Regions from separate parts of the Bradyrhizobium sp. LA6.8 genome, predicted to be linked through region 1. Evidence: predicted binding sites of a transcription regulator. Region 1 holds the regulator's gene; each other region holds the start of a gene.
What was found. Region 1 encodes LexA, which represses DNA repair genes until DNA is damaged. Its sites were predicted from a motif close to TGTTCNNNNTGTGTTCNG; they were not measured.
Positions count from the first base shown of each region.

Region 2: the regulator LexA is predicted to act here: its motif matches at 5,402-5,419, upstream of recA (recombinase RecA).
Region 3: the regulator LexA is predicted to act here: its motif matches at 2,929-2,946, upstream of ABIA90_RS36435 (PA0069 family radical SAM protein).

Region 1 covers NZ_JBEPQQ010000003.1:568,609-575,863, forward strand. The annotation lists gene ABIA90_RS16330 (HAD family hydrolase) at 1-423, shown strand, start outside; gene ABIA90_RS16335 (hypothetical protein) at 579-773, shown strand; gene ABIA90_RS16340 (molybdopterin molybdotransferase MoeA) at 1,005-2,216, shown strand; gene lexA (transcriptional repressor LexA) at 2,393-3,094, shown strand; gene ABIA90_RS16350 (hypothetical protein) at 3,302-3,517, shown strand; gene ABIA90_RS16355 (hypothetical protein) at 3,710-4,144, shown strand; gene ABIA90_RS16360 (GAF domain-containing protein) at 4,369-5,310, shown strand; gene ABIA90_RS16365 (ComEC/Rec2 family competence protein) at 5,320-7,255, opposite strand, start outside.
Region 2 covers NZ_JBEPQQ010000006.1:366,350-373,604, reverse strand. The annotation lists gene gcvP (aminomethyl-transferring glycine dehydrogenase) at 127-2,994, shown strand; gene ABIA90_RS28220 (hypothetical protein) at 3,147-4,142, opposite strand; gene recA (recombinase RecA) at 4,239-5,327, opposite strand; gene ABIA90_RS28210 (hypothetical protein) at 6,111-6,275, shown strand; gene ABIA90_RS28205 (hypothetical protein) at 6,850-7,053, shown strand.
Region 3 covers NZ_JBEPQQ010000010.1:58,647-65,901, forward strand. The annotation lists gene ABIA90_RS36420 (glycosyltransferase family 39 protein) at 1-318, opposite strand, end outside; gene rnhB (ribonuclease HII) at 418-1,188, opposite strand; gene ABIA90_RS36430 (VOC family protein) at 1,265-1,720, opposite strand; gene ABIA90_RS36435 (PA0069 family radical SAM protein) at 1,744-2,907, opposite strand; gene ABIA90_RS36440 (phosphoketolase family protein) at 3,118-5,505, shown strand; gene ABIA90_RS36445 (acetate/propionate family kinase) at 5,510-6,691, shown strand; gene ABIA90_RS36450 (hypothetical protein) at 6,871-7,254, opposite strand.

The sequences.
Region 1 (7,255 bases):
GACTCGCTGCGCGTCTCGCTCGGGATCGGCATCTCGGACGCCCAGTTCCTGGAGGGCTGGAACGCGATCTTCGCCGGCGAGATGCCCGACATCGCCGAGCTGCTGCCACGTGCGGCAAAGCAGTTGCCGCTCTACGCCTTCTCCAACACCAACCGGCCGCATGTGGACCACTTCTCGAAGGAATATGCCGCCCTGCTCGGCCATTTCCGCGAGCTGTATCTGTCGTCCAGCATCGGCCTGCGCAAACCCGATGTGGAGGCCTTCGACCATGTCGTGGCGGCGATCGGCGTGCCCGCGAACCGTATCGTGTTCTTCGACGATCTTGCCGAGAACATCGAAGGAGCGCGGTCGCGCGGCCTGACCACGGTCCACGTGACCTCGCCCCGCGACGTCGGGAACGCCCTCAAGGCGCTCGGAATCTGATCTTTGGCCGGCAAGCCGACGGGCCGCGAATGGAACTATATTGCCCGGGGGCGAGGAACCAAAACCCTTTGTGCATTTTTATACAGAGTTCCCGGAACGATTGCCCCTCTCAGGACTCATGAGTCCGTTGGGAATTCTACATCGGGCTTATCGTCGTGTTGGGCAAAACCTACCTCACCAAGCAGGCCTCTCTGCTGATGAAATTCGCCAGGACCACCTCGGATTCTGAGCTTTCCGCCAAGCTGATCAGCAAGGCCGCCGACCTGAAATCCCAGGCCGACCCGCTGCCTGACAAGGATCAGGGCCCCGCAGCGCCGGACGTCAGTCCGTACAAGCCGCCGGGGAGTTGACCGATGCTGGCCGTGGCTCTCGTCCTTCTCGTCCTCGCCATGGCCATCCTCGTACCGGTCTGTCTCGCTTTCTGGATCATGCCGCGGCGGACTTGATGCTCACCCTTCATCGCAGAGCGGATGACGCAGGATAAATCATCCTGCGCGGCCACTGTTTTGCCTCTGCGCCTGCACTCGGCTAGAACTCTCGCCGCCGATTTGCCCGAACGGGCCCAGCAGGAGTTTTCACCCGTGGCCCTGATGCCGGTTTCCGACGCGCTCGCTGCGGTGCTGGCGGGCGCAGAGCCGCTGCCTGAAGAGATGATCGCGCTCGACGCAGCCTTCCACCGCGTGCTCGCGCGCGACGTCGCCGCGCGGCGCACGCAGCCGCCGCAGGCGATGTCGGCAATGGACGGCTATGCGGTGCGCGCGGTCGATGCGGCGAAGATCGACTCCCAGCTCACCCTGATCGGCGAGGTCGCGGCGGGCCGCCCGTTTGCGGGATCGGTCGGCGCCGGCGAGGCCGTGCGTATCTTCACCGGCGGTGTCGTTCCCGATGGCGCTGATGCGGTCGTGATCCAGGAGGACACGATCGCGGACGGCAAGCGCATCACCATCAAGGAAGCCGCCGTAACGGGGCGGCACATCCGCCCCGCCGGCGTCGACTTCTCGGAAGGCGACGTGCTGCTGCGCAAGGGAGCCCGGCTCACCGAGCGCGACCTCGCGCTCGCCGCCGGCATGAATTACCCGCAATTGCCAGTCCGGCGACGCCCGAAGGTCGCGATCCTCGCGACCGGCGACGAGCTGGTGATGCCGGGTACGACGCCGGGCCACGGCCAGATCGTCTATTCCAACGGCTACGCCCTGCACGCGCTCGCCCGCAGCGAGGGCGCCGATACCATCGACCTCGGCGTTGCCGCCGATACGCTGGAGGCCACCACGGCCGGCATCGGCCGCGCGCGGGAGAGCGGCGCCGACATCCTGATCACGACCGGCGGCGCGTCGGTCGGGGACCACGATCTGGTCCAGCAGGCGCTGAGGGACGAAGGTATCTCGATGGCGTTCTGGAAGATCGCGATGCGGCCGGGCAAGCCGATGATGAACGGGCGGCTCGGCGCGATGCGCGTGATCGGCCTGCCCGGCAATCCCGTGTCATCCTACGTTTGCGGCTTCCTGTTCATGGTGCCGTTGATTCGCGCGCTTTCGGGCCGTTCGATGATTCATCACCGCCGCGAACGCGCGGTGCTCGGCCGCGATGTCGGCGCCAACGACCAGCGCGAGGATTACCTGCGCGCACGCCTCGAGCTCCGCGATGACGGCACGCTCGTCGCCCTTCCGGTCAATCACCAGGATTCCTCGCTGCTTGCGAATCTCGCTGCGGCACAGGCACTTCTCGTGCGCGCGCCATTCGCGCCGAAGGCCGAAGCCGGCACGCCTTGCGAGGTCTTGCGGCTGCCCGTCTGAGCGCTTCGTTCGCGTGCGTTCCGCGAACTTTGTCGCGTTCACGGTAAATTAAGCAGTTGCGGAACATGTATCGAACATATAGTGTCCGTTCATGATTTGTTTCGAGAATGTAGCGGCTTACTGCTGAATTCAGCGTCTCGGAATCGAACGACATCAACCGGGGGATTTTGGTCGAGATGTTAACGCGCAAACAATACGAGCTCCTGCGGTTCATCAGCGAACGGCTGAAGGAAAGCGGCGTGCCGCCCTCCTTCGATGAGATGAAGGACGCGCTCGACCTGCGCTCGAAATCGGGCATCCATCGCCTGATCACTGCGCTCGAGGAGCGCGGCTTCATCCGGCGCCTGCCCAACCGGGCCCGCGCCATCGAGGTGATCAAGCTGCCCGAGCTTCAGGCCGCTGCCGGCAGCCGCCGCGGCTTCACGCCGAGCGTCATCGAAGGCAATCTCGGCAAGGTCCGCACGACTTCGAGCCCGCCGGCGGACGAGGGCGAGCGCCCCGTCGCGGTCCCCGTGATGGGCCGCATCGCGGCCGGTACGCCGATCGAGGCCTTGCAGACCCGCAGCCACACCATCAGCGTACCGCCTGACATGCTCGGCTCGGGCGAACATTACGCGCTCGAAGTGCGCGGCGATTCCATGGTCGAGGCCGGCATTCTCGACGGCGACATGGCGCTGATCCAGCGCAACGAGAGCGCCGATACCGGCGATATCGTGGTGGCGCTGATCGACGACGAGGAGGCGACGCTCAAGCGCTTCCGCCGCCGCGGCGCCTCGATCGCGCTCGAGCCCGCCAATGCGGCCTATGAGGTCCGCATTCTGCCGCCCAACCGGGTGAAGATCCAGGGCAAGCTGATCGGGCTGTACCGGAAGTATTGATACCGGACGTGCCGGTATCGGTTATTTGGCGCCCCGCGCGCTTTCGATCGGCGGCGCCGATCCGAGATTGGAGCGGACGATTGTCCGCTTCCGCTGGATAGTCTTTCTGGTTTCGCGCAGATTATCCGGCCCCTCCTCCAGCGGTAAATCCTCGGCACGCCGCACGAAGCAGCCCTGCTTCGCGGCCTTCAGGTTCGAGGAGAAGTCATGCGCCGGATCGTTCTGAGCACAATTGCTGTGGCGCTGATCGCAGCATCAGCGTCGCAAGCCTTGGCCGTGCAAGCCTTGGCCGCGCAATCGCGGCCCCATGTCCGCAAGGATACCGCCATGAGCGAGCAAGTCCGCAAGGCCCTCGACGCCGTCGACCAACCGTCGCGGCCGGGCTGGCAATATTCCGGCTGGTCGGCGCCTGCGGGGCGCTGACACGCGCCTGCAGAATGCAAAGGGGCGGGCTTTGTTCCTGGTGGATTCGGGAAAGTTAATGTGATTGCGGCCTGCGGCGGCGAGCCGTAGATTTGCCTACAACCCGGCAGAACGTTTGGTATTTCCACTCTGATAGAGGCCTGCGCCTCGATTAAGAGACGTGGGTCGCTATCCCTGCATGAGGAGCACCCGATGTGTGACTACAGCCTGCATGCCGTCGCGTCGCGTCCCGCCGAAGTCGGCGAGACGATCGTCACGACAACCTTCCGCGGCACCTCGACGCGCGGCTTTGCCTCCGCGGCCGATCCGACCGTCGCGGTCTGCCTGCTCCCGGGAACGGAGCTCGCCTTCGCCGACAACGTCCGCTACGACAATCGCTGGATCTGGACGCGCACCGTCAATTCGCGCGTCGGCAAATTCGGCAAGATCGATCCGCACATTCCCGATCGCCATCATGATGCGATCGAATTCCCCGACGGCAAATCCGTGCTGGTGACGCAGCTGGTCGAAGGCCAGCGTGCGACCGTGCTGCAGCTACCGGTGACCCAGCCGCTCGGCGAGCGCGAGCACAAGCCGCAGACCATCACCGACAGCCGGACAACCATCACCCGCCTGCCGATCGGCTGATGCAGCCATTCCCGGCCGGCAGGTCGGGCCAGGATTGAAAATCGCCATCGCCGGCCGAGGCCGGCGAGATGGTGTCGTTTGTGTCCCGCGAAACTCCATCGGGCGGACCAAGCCGTGGCGTCTCCCACCGCACGAAGTTTGCGCTGTCCTGCCTGAATTTTGAACGTCCGTTCCGCAGCCAAATGGCCGATGCTTGGTGCGGCTTGAGACGGCGGGCACGTTCGATGAAGACCTTCATTCGCGTCGTTGAACTCTGGGTGCCTGACCGCACGCGCATGCGGCTGGAATTCGGCGGCGGCCTCTACGGCGAAGGGTTGTCCGCGTTTAGGGACGTGAGCGAGGATCTGCACTTCGGATATGACGAGGGGCTTCCCGGCAAGGCCTGGGCTGGCGGCCACCCCGTGATCCTCACCAGATTCACCGATTCCTATTTCAAGCGGACCGATCAGGCCATCGCCGCCGGGCTGACCTGCGGCGTGGCGGTGCCGGTGTTTTCAGGCGAATTCCTGCAAGCCGTCATGGTGCTGTTCTGCGGCGACGACGAGGCCCATGTCGGCGCGATCGAGCTCTGGCACAACGATGCCGAAACCTCCTACGAGATGGGGCTCGTCGACGGCTATTACGGCACCGCCGACATGTTCGAATTCAACTCCCGCCATACCAGATTTCCGCGCGGCTTCGGCCTGCCCGGCCGCATCTGGAAAGCCGGCCTGCCGCTGATCATCAAGGACCTGCACGATGCCAGGAGTTTTCTGCGCTGGGAGGACGCCGCCAAGGTCGGTATCAATCTCGGCGTCGGCGTTCCCTACCGGACCGGCACCGATCAGACCTGGGTGCTGACATTTCTCTCCGCGCGGGCGACCCCGATTGCGCGACGCTTCGAGATCTGGGTCCCGGACGAGGCCCGTTCGGCGCTGGTCTTCCGCGCCGGCGATTGCAGCGCGCAGACCGACCTCGCCGCGCTCTATGCGACGAAATCCATCGCCAAAGGCGAAGGCAGCATCGGCGGGGCCTGGGCCACCGGCATGCCCGCACTCAACGACGATCTCGCGCGTGACGTCTCGGTCGCGGCCTCGCAGGCCTGCGCCTCTGGACTGAGCCAGATGGTCGTCCTGCCGGTGATCGGCAACGCCAGGCTCGACGCCGTGCTGGCCTGGTATCTGTAACCCGTCCGCTCAATCCTCGGCCTGCAGGTCGGCTTCCGATGGCGTCGCGTCGCGGTTGCGGGGAGCCGCCGCCTGCGGCGCAAGGCTCGCGCTGAAATCCGCCTCGCCGGCCGCCGCCGGCGACCACGGACGGTCTGTCCCCCTCGTCTTCGCCGCCTGAACCGCAAAACCGTCGCCGCTTCGCGTCAGCGCCAGCGCGCCTTGCCTTGCGAGACGCTGACGGTCGACAACCATCGCTGCGCAATCCGGCGGCGCCGGCCGCGCCGTCACCACCAGCGCGGCCCGGCTGCAATCGTCAGCCAGTGAATCGATGCGCAAGGCCAGCGCGACCAGGCGCCCGTCGGCGAGCGGCGTCACGCAGCCGGCTTCGTCGCACGACACCCCGACGGCCAGTGAGGCACTGCCGGGATCGCGCGGATCGGCGTCGGCGGCGAGCCATTCCTTCAGAAGAAAACTGTCCTTGCTCGACCTGATCAGATGCAAGTGCCCATCCCTGCCCCGCACCGCGACACTCTGGCCGTCACCGGCGATCAGGATATCGGGCTGCCGCGCGCGCAGTCCCCAGAGGATCGCGGCGAACAGCACCACCGCGCCGGCCCAGCGCAACGGCGTGCGCAACAAACCCATCACGATGATCCCCAAGCTTGCAGCGATCAGCGGTGCGATGCCGAAAGCCGAGATACGGCCGATCGCGCCCGGCAAAGCGGCCACCCAGCGCGACACCGCAACCATCCAGTCGATGCCGATCCCCATCAGCCACCAGAACGGACCATCGAGTCCGAACGGCGCTGCAATCAAGCCCAACAGGCCCGCGGGCATCACCAGGGCCGAGACCACCGGCATCGCCCCGAGGTTGGCGAGCACGCCGAACGGGGTGACGCGGTGGAAGTGGAAGGCGGCATAGGGCGTGGTCGCGAGCCCCGCGATCAGCGAGGCCAGGAACAGCATCGCGATCTCGCGTCCGCCCCACATTGCGATCCGCGCGGTCGCGGAATGATCGGGCGACGCAAACAGGTTCGGCATGCCGATCTGCACCAGTGCCACCAGTCCGAGCGTCGCGGCGAAGGACATTTGAAAACTCGGATGCACAAGTGCTTCCGGTGCGACCGCGAGCACGATCAGCGCGGCCACCGCCAGCGTGCGGAAGGTGATGGCACGGCGATCGACCATGACCGCGATCAACACCACCGCCGTCATGAAGAACGAGCGTTGCGTGGCGACCTCCGCACCCGACAGCAGCAGATAGAACGCGGCTGCGACCAGCGCCGCAGCCGCCGACCATTTCTTGATGGCAAAGCCGGCCGCCATTCCAGGGATCAACGCCAGCAGCGCGCGCACCGCGAAGAAGACCACGCCGGCGACGACCGCCATGTGATAGCCGGAAATCGAGAGCACATGTCCCAGCCCCGAGATGAACATGGCGTCGTTGACGGGCGTGGTAATCGCATCGCGCCGGCCCGTGAGCAGCGCGGTCGCGATCACCCGGTTGTCGCCCTCGAGCGTGGCGCGGATGCGCGCGTCCATCGCATCGCGCAGACCCTGCATGAAGGCGGCATAACGTAGCCGCAAGCCACCGGCGTCCGGCGGCACCGATGCCGCAATCGTGCCCATCACGAAGCCGGAGGCGCCGATACCCTGGAAGAACATGTCGCGCGAAAAGTCATAGCTGCCGGGGCGCACCGGCGACAACGGCGGCAACAGCCGCGCCTTCAACTGCACGAAGCTGCCGACCTCGGGCGCAGTCCCCTTGCGCACGGAGAGGCGCACGCGCTCGAGCTTGACGTCGCTGCGCTGCGCCTCCATCGCGGTGACGCGCAGCACGAAGCGGTCAGTGCGCTCGCGGATGTCGCGGGTCTCGACGAAGCCCGACAGCGAGACGGAATAGAGCGGCTTTGCCAGCACCGTGTGCGCGATCCGCGCCGTCTTCCAGGTCGCCGTGGCAAAA
Region 2 (7,255 bases), on a different contig from region 1:
GCGCACTGGGGCGGGTGATCCAGTACGCCGCGGCTTCTCGGCTCAAGCCGTGACGCCTGCGTTTACTGGATGCCCCGCCTTCGCGGGGCATGACGGCGACAGCGAAATCTAAAGCGAGGACCCATGATGACCGCGCACCGCAAATCCAACGGCGATACCGCCGCCACCTTCGTTCGCCGCCACATCGGCCCGTCGGCACGCGACGTCACCGCAATGCTGGAGGCCGTCGGCGCCAAGAGCGTCGACGCCCTGATGGCGGAGACGCTGCCGGCCTCGATCCGGCAGACCGCCCCGCTCGATCTCGGCAAGCCCTTGAGCGAGACCGAGGCGATCGCACACATGGCCGAGCTCGCGCGCGAGAACCAGGTCTTCACCTCGCTGATCGGCCAAGGCTATTCCGGCACGGTTTTGCCCGCGGTGATCCAGCGCAACATTCTGGAGAATCCCGCCTGGTACACGGCCTACACGCCCTACCAGCCCGAGATCAGCCAGGGCCGGCTGGAGGCGCTGCTCAACTTCCAGACCATGATCTGCGACCTCACCGGGCTCGACGTCGCCAACGCCTCGCTGCTCGACGAGGCGACCGCCGCGGCCGAAGCCATGGCGCTCGCCGAGCGCCACTCGCGGGTCGAAGCAAAAGCCTTCTTCGTCGACAAGGACGTGCATCCGCAGACGCTGGCGGTGATGCGCACCCGCGCCGAGCCGCTGGGCTGGACCCTGATCGTCGGCGATCCCCTCGCCGATCTCGACAAATCAGACGTGCTCGGCGCGCTGCTGCAATATCCGGGCTCCTCGGGCGCCGTGCGCGACCTCAGGCCCGCGATCGCGACGTTGAAGGCCAAGGGCGCACTCGCGATCGTTGCCGCCGATCTCTTGGCCCTGACGCTGCTCGCCTCGCCCGGCGAGCTCGGCGCGGACATCGCGATCGGCTCGGCGCAGCGTTTTGGCGTGCCGATGGGCTATGGCGGGCCGCACGCGGCCTATATGGCGGTGCGCGATGCGCTGAAGCGCTCGCTGCCCGGCCGCATCGTCGGCCTCTCCGTGGACTCGCGCGGGATGCCGGCCTATCGCCTCGCGCTGCAGACCCGCGAGCAGCACATTCGCCGCGAGAAGGCGACCTCCAACATCTGCACCGCGCAGGTGCTGCTCGCCGTGATCGCCTCGATGTACGCGGTCTATCACGGCCCCGAGGGGCTTGCGCAGATCGCGCGCAACGTGCATCGCCGCGCCGCCGTGCTTGCCGCCGGCCTACGCAAGCTCGGCTTCGCGCCGCAGTCCGAAAGCTTCTTCGACACGCTCAGCGTGGACGCCGGTGCCAAGCGCGCCGAGATCGTCGCGCGCGCTACCGCCGAGAAGATCAACCTCGGCGTTGGCGAAACCGCGCTCCGCATCGCGCTCGACGAGACCACGACCCCGGCGACCGTCGAGGCGGTCTGGCGCGCGTTCGGCGGCACCCTTGTTTACGCCGAAATCGACGCCACCACGCGCGAGGCGCTGCCGGAGTCGCTGAAGCGCACCACCGCCTTCCTCACCCATCCCGTGTTCCACGCGCATCGCTCGGAGACCGAGATGCTGCGCTACATGCGCAAGCTCAGCGATCGCGACCTCGCGCTCGACCGCGCCATGATCCCGCTCGGCTCCTGCACCATGAAGCTGAACGCGACCACCGAGATGATGCCGCTGACCTGGCCGGAGTTCGGGTCCTTGCATCCGTTCGCGCCGCGCGAGCAGGCCAAGGGCTATCACGCGCTGTTCGCGCGGCTGGAGAAATGGCTGTGCGACATCACCGGCTATGACGCGATCTCGCTGCAGCCGAATTCGGGCGCGCAAGGAGAGTATGCCGGACTGCTCGCGGTCCGCGGCTATCATGCCGCGCGCGGCGAGACGCACCGAAAAATCTGCCTGATCCCCTCCTCCGCCCACGGCACCAATCCGGCTTCGGCCGCGATGGTCGGCATGGACGTGGTGGTGGTCGCCTGCGAGAAGAACGGCGACGTCGACGTCAATGACCTCCGCGCCAAGGCGGAAAAGCATTCGAAGGATCTCGCCGCGGTCATGATCACCTATCCCTCGACGCATGGCGTGTTCGAGGAGCACATCCGCGAGATCTGCGACATCGTCCACGGCCATGGCGGCCAGGTCTATCTGGACGGCGCCAACCTCAATGCGCAGGTCGGCCTATCCCGGCCCGGCGATTACGGCGCCGACGTCAGCCATCTCAACCTGCACAAGACCTTCTGCATCCCGCATGGCGGCGGCGGCCCCGGCATGGGCCCGATCGGCGTGAAGGCGCATCTCGCGCCGTTCCTGCCCGGTCACCCGGCGACGCAAGCCGAAGCTCCGGTCGGCCCGGTCTCGGCCGCGCCGTTCGGCTCGGCGTCGATCCTCACCATCTCCTACATCTACATTCTGATGATGGGCGGCGACGGCTTGAAGCGCGCAACCGAAATCGCGATCCTCAACGCCAACTACATTGCCGCGCGCCTCGATGCGCACTTCCCGGTGCTCTACAAGAACGCGAAGGGCCGCGTCGCACATGAGTGCATCGTCGATCCCCGCCCGCTGAAGACGACCTCAGGCGTCACCGTGGACGACATCGCCAAGCGCCTGATCGATTACGGCTTCCACGCCCCCACCATGAGCTTTCCGGTGCCGGGCACGCTGATGATCGAGCCGACCGAATCGGAATCGAAGGCGGAGCTGGATCGGTTCTGCGACGCCATGATCGCGATCCGGAAGGAGATCGCCGAGGTCGAGGCCGGCCGCTTCAAGATCGAGGCTTCGCCTTTGCGCCACGCCCCGCACACCGTGCACGACATCGCGGATGACGACTGGAAGCGCGCCTACACCCGCGCCGAGGGCTGCTTCCCCGCGGGCACCTCGCGCACCGACAAATATTGGTGCCCGGTCGGCCGCGTCGACAACGTCTACGGCGACCGCAACCTGGTGTGCTCGTGCCCGCCGGTGAGCGATTACGCGGAGGCCGCGGAGTAAGGGATCGTAGCTTCGTAGGCTGGGCAAAGCGACTTGTCCGCCGTAGCTCGAAGAGCGAAGGCGGAAGCGTGCCCACCACCTTTGTGCGCGTTGGAATATGGTGGGCACGGCGCTTGCGCGCCTTTGCCCACCCTACGGCCCCGAACGCGTATCTAGGGTGCAAGGAGCGAACGGTTCTTACGGTCCCACCGCCAAAGCCGTTCGTTGGTGAGAAGCGTACCGCCCCACCAGCGTCTGATCGGGTTTTGACGGCGGAAATCCTCCCGGCCTTCAAGGACCGCTTCCCCAAATTCGGTGAGCGATAGCCGGCTTCGGCGAAAGGCCGCGTTGCGGCCTCGCGCATCGTGCGGGGCCAGCGTCGCGAGTTTCGGATCGAGACCCGTGATCACCGGCATTGGGCCGGACCCAAGCCCTTCGAGCAGCGGGCCCAATTCCCATTGATCGAACACGCGCGTTTGCAGCGGACCGTCCGGTTGAAACAGCTCCTTGGTACGGTTGTGCCCCCGCGCAATCAGGTCGAGAAGCCGCGCTTCCGTCGTACCTAGTCCGGTGATTGGTGATGGCAGTTCTGCCAGCAATTGTTCCATCGCAGGCTTCAGGAAGGGCAGCCTGGGGAAATCCCTGCCGAGCAATCCGAAACAGAGCTCCGGCGTTGGCGCCCGGTAGGCTTCCCAGGCCATGTTGGCGATCTCGAAGTCGCAGTCCGCGACCTCCAATTCCCGCACCATACGATCGCGAAGCTCTGTGCCGTCCGCTCCGCGCAGATCGAAATTGACACGTCGCAATCTCAGACGATCGGTGATCGATGGATGGGACCGCAAATAATCGAGGATCCAGATCAGTTGCAACTGACTATTGGGCTCAGGGTCGAACCACAGCTCGATGAGATCGACGCCATAGGTCTCGCAAAACCAAATCAGGCCTGTCTCCTTGTGCGCGAGACCGGTCTGAGGCAACCGGCCAACAAGATCGGACCAACGCACCTCCGGATCGCCTCTGACATAGCCTCCCGTCAGGTATTGCTCGAGGTGATGCGAGGTAGGCAGTGGCCCCGAAACGAAGCGAAAGATGAACGGGACGACCATGTCGGCGCGATCCGCATGGGCAAGACCAACGCCGGACGAACTGGTCAGGATCACACGCTTCATTGCCGACGCGCCCCACAAAACGAAACGGGCACTGACGACGTCGGCAACTCAACGTCCTCAGCGCCCGCTCCTCGCGAAAGTTCTTCGCGTTAGGCCTTACTCGTCCGCCGGCTCCTCGCCGTCGGCGTCACGCTCCGGTGCACCGGCGAGAATCTGCTCGGCGATCAGGCCGGAGTTCTGGCGGATCGAGGTCTCGATCTTGGCGGTGATGTCGGGGTTGGCTTTCAAAAACGCTTTCGAGTTCTCGCGGCCCTGGCCGAGGCGCTGGCTGTCATAGGAGAACCAGGCGCCGGACTTTTCGACGATGCCGGCCTTGACGCCGAGATCGAGGATCTCGCCCATCTTGGAGACGCCCTCGCCGTACATGATGTCGAATTCGACCTGCTTGAAGGGCGGCGCCAGCTTGTTCTTCACCACCTTGACGCGCGTCGTGTTGCCAACCACTTCGTCGCGCTCCTTGATCGCGCCGATGCGGCGGATGTCGAGACGGACGGAGGCATAGAATTTCAGCGCGTTGCCGCCGGTCGTGGTTTCCGGCGAGCCGTACATCACACCGATCTTCATGCGGATCTGGTTGATGAAGATCACCATGGTGTTGGATTTGTTGATGGAGGCCGTCAGCTTGCGCAGCGCCTGGCTCATCAGACGGGCCTGGAGACCCGGCAGCGCATCGCCCATCTCGCCTTCGAGCTCGGCCTTCGGCACCAGAGCCGCGACCGAATCGACCACCAGCACGTCCACCGCACCCGAGCGCACCAGCGTGTCGCAGATTTCCAGCGCCTGCTCGCCCGTGTCCGGCTGCGAAATCAGGAGCTCGTCGATGTTGACGCCCAGCTTGCGCGCATAGACCGGGTCGAGCGCGTGCTCGGCGTCGATGAAGGCGCAGATTCCGCCCTTCTTCTGCGCTTCCGCCACCGTGTGCAGCGCCAGCGTGGTCTTGCCCGAGGATTCCGGCCCGTAGATTTCCACGACGCGCCCCTTCGGCAGACCACCGATCCCGAGCGCAATGTCGAGCCCGAGGGAACCCGAGGACACCGCCTCGACATCCATCGACCGGTCGTTCTTGCCGAGCTTCATCACCGAGCCCTTGCCGAACTGGCGCTCGATCTGGGAGAGCGCGGCGGCCAGAGCTTTACTCTTGTCCATGGAAGATCCTTCGACGATACGCAGGGCAGTGTTGGACATTGGGTCGTGCTCCTTATGGCGAGGATTCGCTAGAGGGACAAACGATTGGCGGGGCGGGCCGGCGATAAAAACAATGTACCCTATTTGTTCCAGGTTCGCAATATGTTCTTTCGCGGATTTGGGCGCTGGCCTGTTTAACCCCCAGTGGCCTAAATTGAATTCCGCAGTGGCCTAATTTCCACAACGGCCGCTCATGAGATGAATCAAGGAATTTGGACCCATCGAACGCTTAGAGAACGAGCGTTCCGTCAGACGAACGTCTTTGACCCTTCCGGCGGCCTGCCTCATAACTGTCCACATGAAGAAAGGCGACGTTACTTGCCCTGACTGCTTCGCTGGCTACCGGCGGATTGAGCTTGAATCCCGCAAGGGCAAGACCGGGCATTACAAATGCCTAATCTGTGAACGTGTCCTAGAGATCTTCGACGGCTCCCGGGAGATCGCCTATCGGCTCACTGTGCAGCCTTCCGACTTGCACCCCGTGAGAGAGTAAGGCCGCCTCAGTTGGCGGCCTCTTTCATTTCATGACGTCTTCGCGCGGTGGCAACCCGTTGGCCTTGCGATATTCGGCGTCGCCGGGTGGCGGCGGGATCGGACGCTGGCCTGTTTCTGGCGACATTGGCCTAGTTTGAAATGACACGTGGCCTGTTTTGTTCTGGGCCAGCCATGCGGTGTATCCGCGAGCGGAACGTCGCCGTCATAAATCCGCAATCACCAGCGAATCTTTTGCGGTGTCTGGCCTGTCTGAGGATGGCGCCGCCAGTTGTTGAGGGAGTCTGGGTGATGACGGAAAACACGCAGCAGGCGGACAGGCGCAATCGGCTCTTGGAAGCCGCCGCGCACGAAATGATCAAATTCGAACAGAAGGAAAATGAGTTCCGCAGGCGAGATCGCGAGGAGCGCGCGGCGGAGCTTCGTCTGCCTCTGGATAAGATCAACGTCCACTGAGCGGCGCCGACAGTTTCACACGAGTGTCATGGCACGTTCCTAGCATTGTCACGCGACGGGGGTCCGGCGCGCGGCTCTCCGTCCAACCTCGGCCTAGACCACCAGATGGGCGGAGAGCTCGCCGACCTCCCGAGCCATCGCGGCACGCCCGGCCCACAACGTCCTTTCATCCGGATATTCTGATGATCAGAAGATCGCGGCCGTTGCAGGCGGTGACCCGATCCCCTCTCCCCTCTGAGGTGTCCCGCAGCGTGACATAAAACCTTGGCACAGGTTGTGCACACTCATCATCACCGGGGTTTTGCATCCACCTCTCCGGGGCTGGAAAGCCGCCGCCCGCGCAACATTTAAGCGGGCGGCGTTTTTATTGATGTCGCAATCTGATAGCCCCGCTGTCCCAATTAGGACAGCACCCGGATTTTGGTACTGGCCTGTTTCCGACCTCCTGGCCCAAGTGAATTTCGAAGCGGCTTGATCTTGAAAGTTCACTTTAGAACTGAAGGTGGCCCGTCGGCATACTAAGTTCATTGGAACTCAAACCCTGCGGTTAGGACCCGTAAGACGAGGTTGTGTCATGGAGCGCCGCCGGTTCAAGCAAACTCAATCCCTCGAAGAACGCCTTGCCCAAGAAGCCGAACGTCTCAGAGAGCAAGCCAGGAAGCTCCCCGCCGGGGCTGAGCGCGAAATCCTCCTACGCAAAGCGCGCCAAGCCGAGACCGGCTCGCACATGAGCGAGTGGCTGAGATCGCCGGGGCTTCAACCGCCAAAGCCAGCCTAGAAGCAGACGGCGCCTGAGGTATCGCGTTGCCGGCATTGATCCGGAGTCGTCCCGGCGTGGTCATTCACGTTGGCGGCACCAACGCTTCAGGATGAAGGTTTTCCCAATTCTGCGGGTGTCCCGATGAACCTTGGCACGGGACGTGCTGACATAACGGTATCGGGATTTTACAATTTCCCTCCCGGGGCTGGAAAGCCGCCGT
Region 3 (7,255 bases), on a different contig from region 1:
CACGGCGCGGGAGAGATGATAGAGCGCGATGAAGGTCGCGACCTCGCAGAGCTGGGCGAGGACATAGACGCCGAACATGTGGCCGCCGGCGGCGCGATAGGCGATGTCGGCGAGCCAGACCGGCAAGGGCGGGCCCAGATCGGTACCGACCTGGTACTCGCGGCCGAACGCGAGCAGGGTCGCGAGCGTGCCGGGCGGGCTGCGATAGAACACAAGCGCCACGAACAGCCACATCGCGGCCTGGAGCAGCACGGCGATCCACACGATCAGCCGCGGCCGGGCGCGAATGAGCTCGATGACCAGGGAGGTAAACCGCATGCAACGTCCGAAAGATGCAGCCAACCCGTCCAGCCGGCCCTATTCGCTCACATCTGTTTTGATAAAGGGCGCTGCGCGTTGTGGCAACGACCGTCTGCCCTACAAGCCTGCTGACGCATCAATTTCAACGCTTGCTTCCACCTGCGCGTCCATCTCGGTCACCTCAAACAAGTCCCGCACCGGCTCGACGGTCCAGGGCATGTGCTTGGCCCGTGCGGCGGCGACGGGGGCGAAGAAGCTGCGGTGGTGGACGGTGGGACCGAGGCGGTCGAGCGCGTCGAGGTGCTCGGGAACAGCATAGCCCTTGTGCTGCTCGAAGCCATAGCCGGGGCAGTCCTGCGCCAGCGCGCACATCAGCCGGTCGCGCGTCACCTTGGCGATGATCGAGGCTGCGGCGATCGACAGGACGATGCCGTCGCCGCCGATCACGGCCTCGCAGTCGCAGGCGGTGTCGAGCCGATCGCGGCCGTCGACAAACACATGACGCGGCGCGTCGGGCAGCGCCACCACGGCGCGCTTCAGCGCCCACAGCGAGGCACGCAGGATGTTGTCGCGGTCGATCCGGGAGCGCGAGGCGACGGCGACCGAGACCTGCGCGGTGGCGCAGATCTTGTCGAACAGTCTTTCCCGTTCCTCGGCCGTCAAGCGCTTGGAATCGTCGATGCCGCGGGGAATGCGGTCGGGATCGAGAATCACGGCGGCCGCGACCACGGGACCAGCCAGCGGCCCGCGACCGGCCTCGTCGCAACCCGCGATCGGCCAGACACCGCGCTTGATCAGCGCGCGCTCGCGGCGGAAGCTCGCCTTGGCGGGCGCGGCCTTCTTTGGCGTCTCTTTGACTGGCTTCCTGGCGGACTTATCTCGAATCATGGCCGGGATCGTGCGCAAGCGGTCCGGCCGGCGCAACCGGGAACCCCGGACAATTCCCGTTATTCAGACCAGCCGCCTACTCGGCCAGATGCACCCGCCGGTCCTCACCGACCTCGATGCCGGGCGCGACCACGACTTCCCAGGGATGGCCGTCGGGGTCGGCGAAATAGCCGGAATAACCGCCGTAGTCGGTCTCATGCGCCGCTTTCAGCAGCGCCGCGCCCTTGCCGACGGCGAAGGCCAGAACCGCATCGACCTCGCCGCGCGTGGCGCAGTTCCAGGCGAGCGTCATGCCGCGGAAGGTCGCGGGCCTCGGATTGTCCGGCAACTTGGCGTCGGCCGCGAGTTTGTCCCAGTGAAACAGGGCCAGTACCGGACCACCGGTATCGTAGAACGCAACCGCCTCGCCGGTCGCCTTCAGCCGACGCGCGAAGCCGAGCGCGTCATAGAAGGCGATGCTGGCACGAATGTCGCTCACACCCAGCGTGATGACGGTGAGCCGCGGCACCGGGGGTGGCAGTTCCTTACTCATGCTACGCCTCTTCCACTTCCCGATCAGAACAGGCTGAGCTGATCGCCGTTCCGCTTCGGCCTCGCAAAGTGATCCGTCGTCAGCTTGGAGCGTCGCTTGTTCAGCCCAAGCCTGTCGCAGGCGATCTCGAAGCGGCGGCCGATGGTCCAGGCCATCGGTCCGGTGCCCTTCATCCGCTCGCCCCATTTCGCGTCGTAATCGCGGCCGCCGCGCATATCGCGGATCAGGGTGAAGACGTGGCGGTAGCGGTCCGGATAATTGGCCATCAGCCATTCGCGGAAGAGATCACGCACCTCCTGCGGCAGCCGCAGCAGCACATAGGAGGCTTCCTTGACGCCGGCATGGGCGGCGGCATCGAGGATGCGCTCGATCTCGGAATCGTTCAGCGCGGGGATCACCGGCGCGACCATCACGGTGGTCGGAATGCCGGCCTCCGAAAGCTGCTTCAGCGCCTCCAGCCGCTTCGGCGGCGTCGCCGCGCGCGGCTCCATGGTGCGCGCGAGCTTTGGATCGAGCGAGGTGACCGAGATCGCGACCTTGGCGAGGTTGCGCTTAGCCATCCGCGCGAGAATGTCGATGTCGCGCACGACCAGCGCCGACTTGGTGACGATGCCGACGGGATGGCCGGCGCGCTCCAGCACTTCGAGAATGCCGCGCATGATTTTGCGCTCGCGCTCGATCGGCTGATACGGATCGGTGTTGGTCCCGATCGCGATCATCCGCGGCTCGTAGCCGGTCGCGGCCAGCTCCTTCTCGAGCAGCGCCGGCGCATCTGGCTTGGCAAACAGCTTTGACTCGAAGTCGAGCCCCGGCGACAGGCCGAGATAGGCATGCGTCGGCCGCGCGAAACAATAGACGCAGCCGTGCTCGCAGCCGCGATAAGGATTGATCGAGCGGTCGAAGCCGATATCGGGGGATTCGTTGCGGGTGATCACCTTGCGCGAGGTATCGACGCCGACGGTGGTCTTGAACGGCGGCAGCTCCTCCAGGCTCTGCCAGCCATCGTCGAAGGCGACGCGGGCCTCGGCCTCGAAGCGGCCGCTGGCATTGGACTGGGCGCCCCGCCCTCGCCTGCGCTGTTTGTCAATGGCGACCGCCAGTTCGGGAAAATCAGAGTCCGCACCCGCCGGCTCGGAGGGCGCCGTGACCGGCGGGTGCTTGAGAGCATGAGAGGATGCTGGACTCATGAAGCCAAGATAGCACGCCAAAGGAACAAATCAAGAACACAAACAAAAAACTGAAAAACAACCCCATGCACAGTAGCCGCCCAAATTTCGGGCGCGGTCCTTTGACCTCACGCAACACATCCGGCCCGGCGATCCGGTTCGATGCCGGACAGGGATCAATCGCACCGGAACAAAGTTGGTGACGATCGCTGGGTGAAGGTCAGCAGGAACATGACAAATCAACGACAATCGGCCTCAGGGAGCAGCGACCTCGATCTGCTCGATCGCTATTGGCGCGCCGCGAACTACCTCTCCGTCGGGCAAATCTATCTGCTCGACAATCCGCTGCTGCGCGAGCCGTTGCGGCCGGAACACATCAAGCCGCGTTTGCTCGGCCATTGGGGCACGACGCCCGGTTTGAACTTCATCTACGCCCATCTCAACCGCGTCATCCGCGCGCTCGATGTCAGCGTGCTCTATATCTGCGGTCCCGGCCATGGCGGCCCGGGCATGGTGGCCAACACCTATCTCGAAGGCAGCTACAGCGAAATCTATCCTGACGTCGCGCGCGATACGGACGGATTGCGAAAACTTTTCAGGCAGTTCTCCTTCCCCGGCGGCATTCCGAGCCACGCGGCGCCGGAAACGCCGGGCTCGATCCACGAAGGCGGCGAGCTCGGCTACGCGCTGGTGCACGCCTATGGCGCCGCATTCGACAATCCCGACCTGGTCGTCGCCTGCGTCGTCGGCGATGGCGAGGCCGAATCCGGCCCGCTCGCGGCGTCCTGGCACTCGAACAAGTTCCTCAATCCCGCCCATGACGGCGCCGTGCTGCCGATCCTGCATCTCAACGGCTACAAGATCGCGAACCCGACCGTGCTCGGACGGATGCGCGACGCGGAGATCGGCGACCTGTTCCGCGGGTTCGGCCACGAGCCGCTGTTCGTCGAGGGTGACGATCCCGAATTGATGCACCAGGCCATGGCGGACGCGCTCGACGTCGCGCTCGCCAGCATCCGCTCGATCCAGCAGCATGCCCGCGACGGCCGTAAAAGCGTCGAGCGGCCGCGTTGGCCGATGATCGTGCTGCGCAGCCCGAAGGGCTGGACCGGCCCGAAGGAGGTCGACGGCAAGAAGGTCGAGGGCTTTTGGCGCGCACATCAGGTTCCCGTTGCGGGCTGTCGCGAGAACCCGGCGCATCTGAAAATCCTCGAAGACTGGATGCGCAGCTACGAGCCCCAAAAGCTGTTCGACGCAAATGGTGCGCTCGTTCCCGAACTCCAGGCGCTGGCGCCCGATGGTAACAGGCGCATGGGCGCCAATCCGCACGCCAATGGCGGGCTGTTGAAGAAGGAACTGAAGCTGCCGGACTTCCGCAGTTTTGCCCTGGACGTGCCGCAGCCGGGCGGCGTCACCGGCGAAGCGACGCGTGAGCTCGGCAAATTTTTGCGGGATGTCATCCGCCTCAACGCCGAGGCGCGCAACTTCCGCATCATGGGTCCGGACGAGACCGCGTCAAACCGGCTCGACGCCGTGTTCGAGGCGACCGAACGGGTCTGGATGGAGCCGACGGAGCCTTACGACGTGCATCTCGCCCAGGACGGACGCGTGATGGAGGTTTTGAGCGAGCATCTCTGCCAGGGCTGGCTCGAGGGCTATCTGCTCACGGGACGGCACGGCTTGTTCTCCTGCTACGAGGCCTTCATCCACATCGTCGATTCCATGTTCAACCAGCACGCCAAATGGCTGAAGGTGACGCGACATCTGCCCTGGCGGCGACCGATCGCCTCGCTGAACTATCTCCTGACCTCGCATGTCTGGCGGCAGGACCATAACGGATTCAGCCATCAGGATCCCGGCTTCGTCGATCTCGTCGCCAACAAGAAGGCCGACATCGTCCGCATCTACTTCCCGCCCGACGCCAACACGCTGTTGTGGATCGCCGATCACTGCCTGCGCACCTATGACCGCATCAACGTCATCGTCGCCGGCAAGCAGCCGGCGCCGCAATGGCTGTCGATGCAGGACGCCGCCACGCATTGTGATGCCGGCATCGGCATCTGGACCTGGGCCGGCACGGAGGATGCGGATGGCGAGCCCGACGTCGTGATGGCCTGCGCCGGCGACGTGCCGACATTGGAGACGCTCGCCGCCGTCGATCTGCTGCGCAAGGCGCTGCCCGACCTGAAGATCCGCGTCGTCAACGTCGTCGACCTCATGACGCTGCAGCCGAAAGACCAGCACCCGCACGGCCTGTCCGACCGCGACTTCGACAGCCTGTTCACACCAGACAAGCCGGTGATCTTCGCCTATCACGGCTATCCCTATCTCATCCACCGTCTCACCTATAACCGCACCAACCATGCCGGAATGCATGTGCGCGGCTTTGCCGAGGAAGGCACCACGACGACGCCGTTCGACATGGTCGTGCTCAACGGGCTCGACCGCTATCACCTCGCGATCGAGGCGATCGCGCGCGTGCCGGGTCTGGCGACCAGGGCCGCGCAGGTGCAACAGCAGTTCCGCGACAGACTGATCGAACATTCGCACTATGTGCGCGAACACGGCGAGGACATGCCTGAAATCCGCGACTGGGTCTGGCCGGGCAAGACGGGTTGACGTCATGACGGCGTCGGTCCTCGTCCTCAACTCGGGCTCGTCGAGCATCAAGTTCGGCCTGTTCGACATCGCGGCGGACGAGCCTGCCCTGCTGTGCAAGGGCCTGCTCGACGAGCATGAGGCGAAGCCGCGGCTCGTGGTGAAAAGCCCTGCGGGCGGAGACCTGTTCGAGACGCAGAGGGAAGCATCCGATGCGGACAGCGCTCATCTGTTCGCGGAGGTGCTCGGCTTCATCGAGGAGCGTTTTGCCGACCACCGCCTGCGCGCCGTCGGTCACCGCATCGTTCATGGCGGGCCGGATTATTCGGGCCCGGTCGAGCTGACTGATGACGTCTACGCAAAGCTGGACGCACTGACGCCACTGGCGCCGCTGCACCAGCCGCGGTGCCTTGAACCAGTCCGCACCATCAGGGCAATAAAGCCCGACCTGGCACAGTTCGCATGTTTCGACACCGCCTTTCATCACAGCATGGCGCCACCCGCGAGCCGCTTCGCCATCCCGCGGCGCTATGAAGAGCGCGGTATCCGGCGCTACGGCTTTCACGGCCTCTCGTTCGAATATGTCGCGGGGCGCCTCGCGAAAATCGCGCCGCAGTTCGTTGCCAAGCGCACCGTCATCGCGCATCTCGGCAATGGCGCCAGCCTGTGCGCGTTGCGCGATGGCCGCAGCGTCGACACCACGATGGGGCTGACGCCGCTCGATGGCCTCGTGATGGGCACCCGGAGCGGCACCATCGATCCCGGCGTGCTGCTCTATCTGCAACAGCACGAGAGGATGTCGGTCGAGGATGTCCAGCACCTGCTCTATCACGAGTCAGGCCTGCTCGGCGTCTCCGGCATCTCTGCCGACATGCGCACGCTGCTGGCGAGCCGTGAGGCTGCGGCGCGGCAGGCGGTCGAGCTCTTCACCTTCCGTGCGGCGCAGCAGGTCGCGGTGATGGCGACCACGCTGGGCGGGCTGGACTGTCTGGTCTTCACCGGCGGCATCGGCGAGCATGCGAAGGAAATCCGCACCGCGATTGGTGAGCGGCTCGGGTGGCTCGGCGTGCATATTGACGCGGGTGTGAATGACGCGGCACGCGAGCGGATCAGCAGCAGTGGCAGCACCGTCAATGTGTTCGTCATTCCGACGAATGAGGAGCTGACGATCGCTCGGCATTGCGCGGCTGTGCTGCGAGCGAAATGAAAGCCCGGTCGACCGCTGCATCTTTCCCTTCTCCCCCGTGGGAGAATTTCAGCGGGCCATGACTTGTCGGGCCATGACTTGTCGCAGCGCTGCTGCGCCACTGTCGAAAGGACCATGGTGCGCAAAGCAAACGATTTCGCCAGCGCTTCAAGCACCATGGGCCAACTACGTCGCTCCGCTCAGTACGGAGAGTACCCGCCCGGGCAAACATAGTTTCCGTAAGCGTCATAGCCGCAGCCGCTGCGGTAGTAGGCCCCCGTCGCAGCTGCGCCGATCGCCGCGGCCCCCACTGCCGCCGCACCGACGCCGTAACGATATCCGCGATACCCTGCATAAGCGCCCCGATAGCCGTAACGCCCGCCGCGCACGGCGACAGCACCGCCCCGATATCCACGCGCCGCGACCGCGCCCCCGCGGTAGCCTCCTGCCCGCACGGCACCGCCGTGGAAACCTCCTGCGCGCATGGCGCCGCCGCGACCGCCGCGGGCAGATGCGTCATCGGGAGTGAAGGCGACAAGCAGCATAGCTGCGGCTGCCGAAGCGATGAGAGCTTGACGCAACATC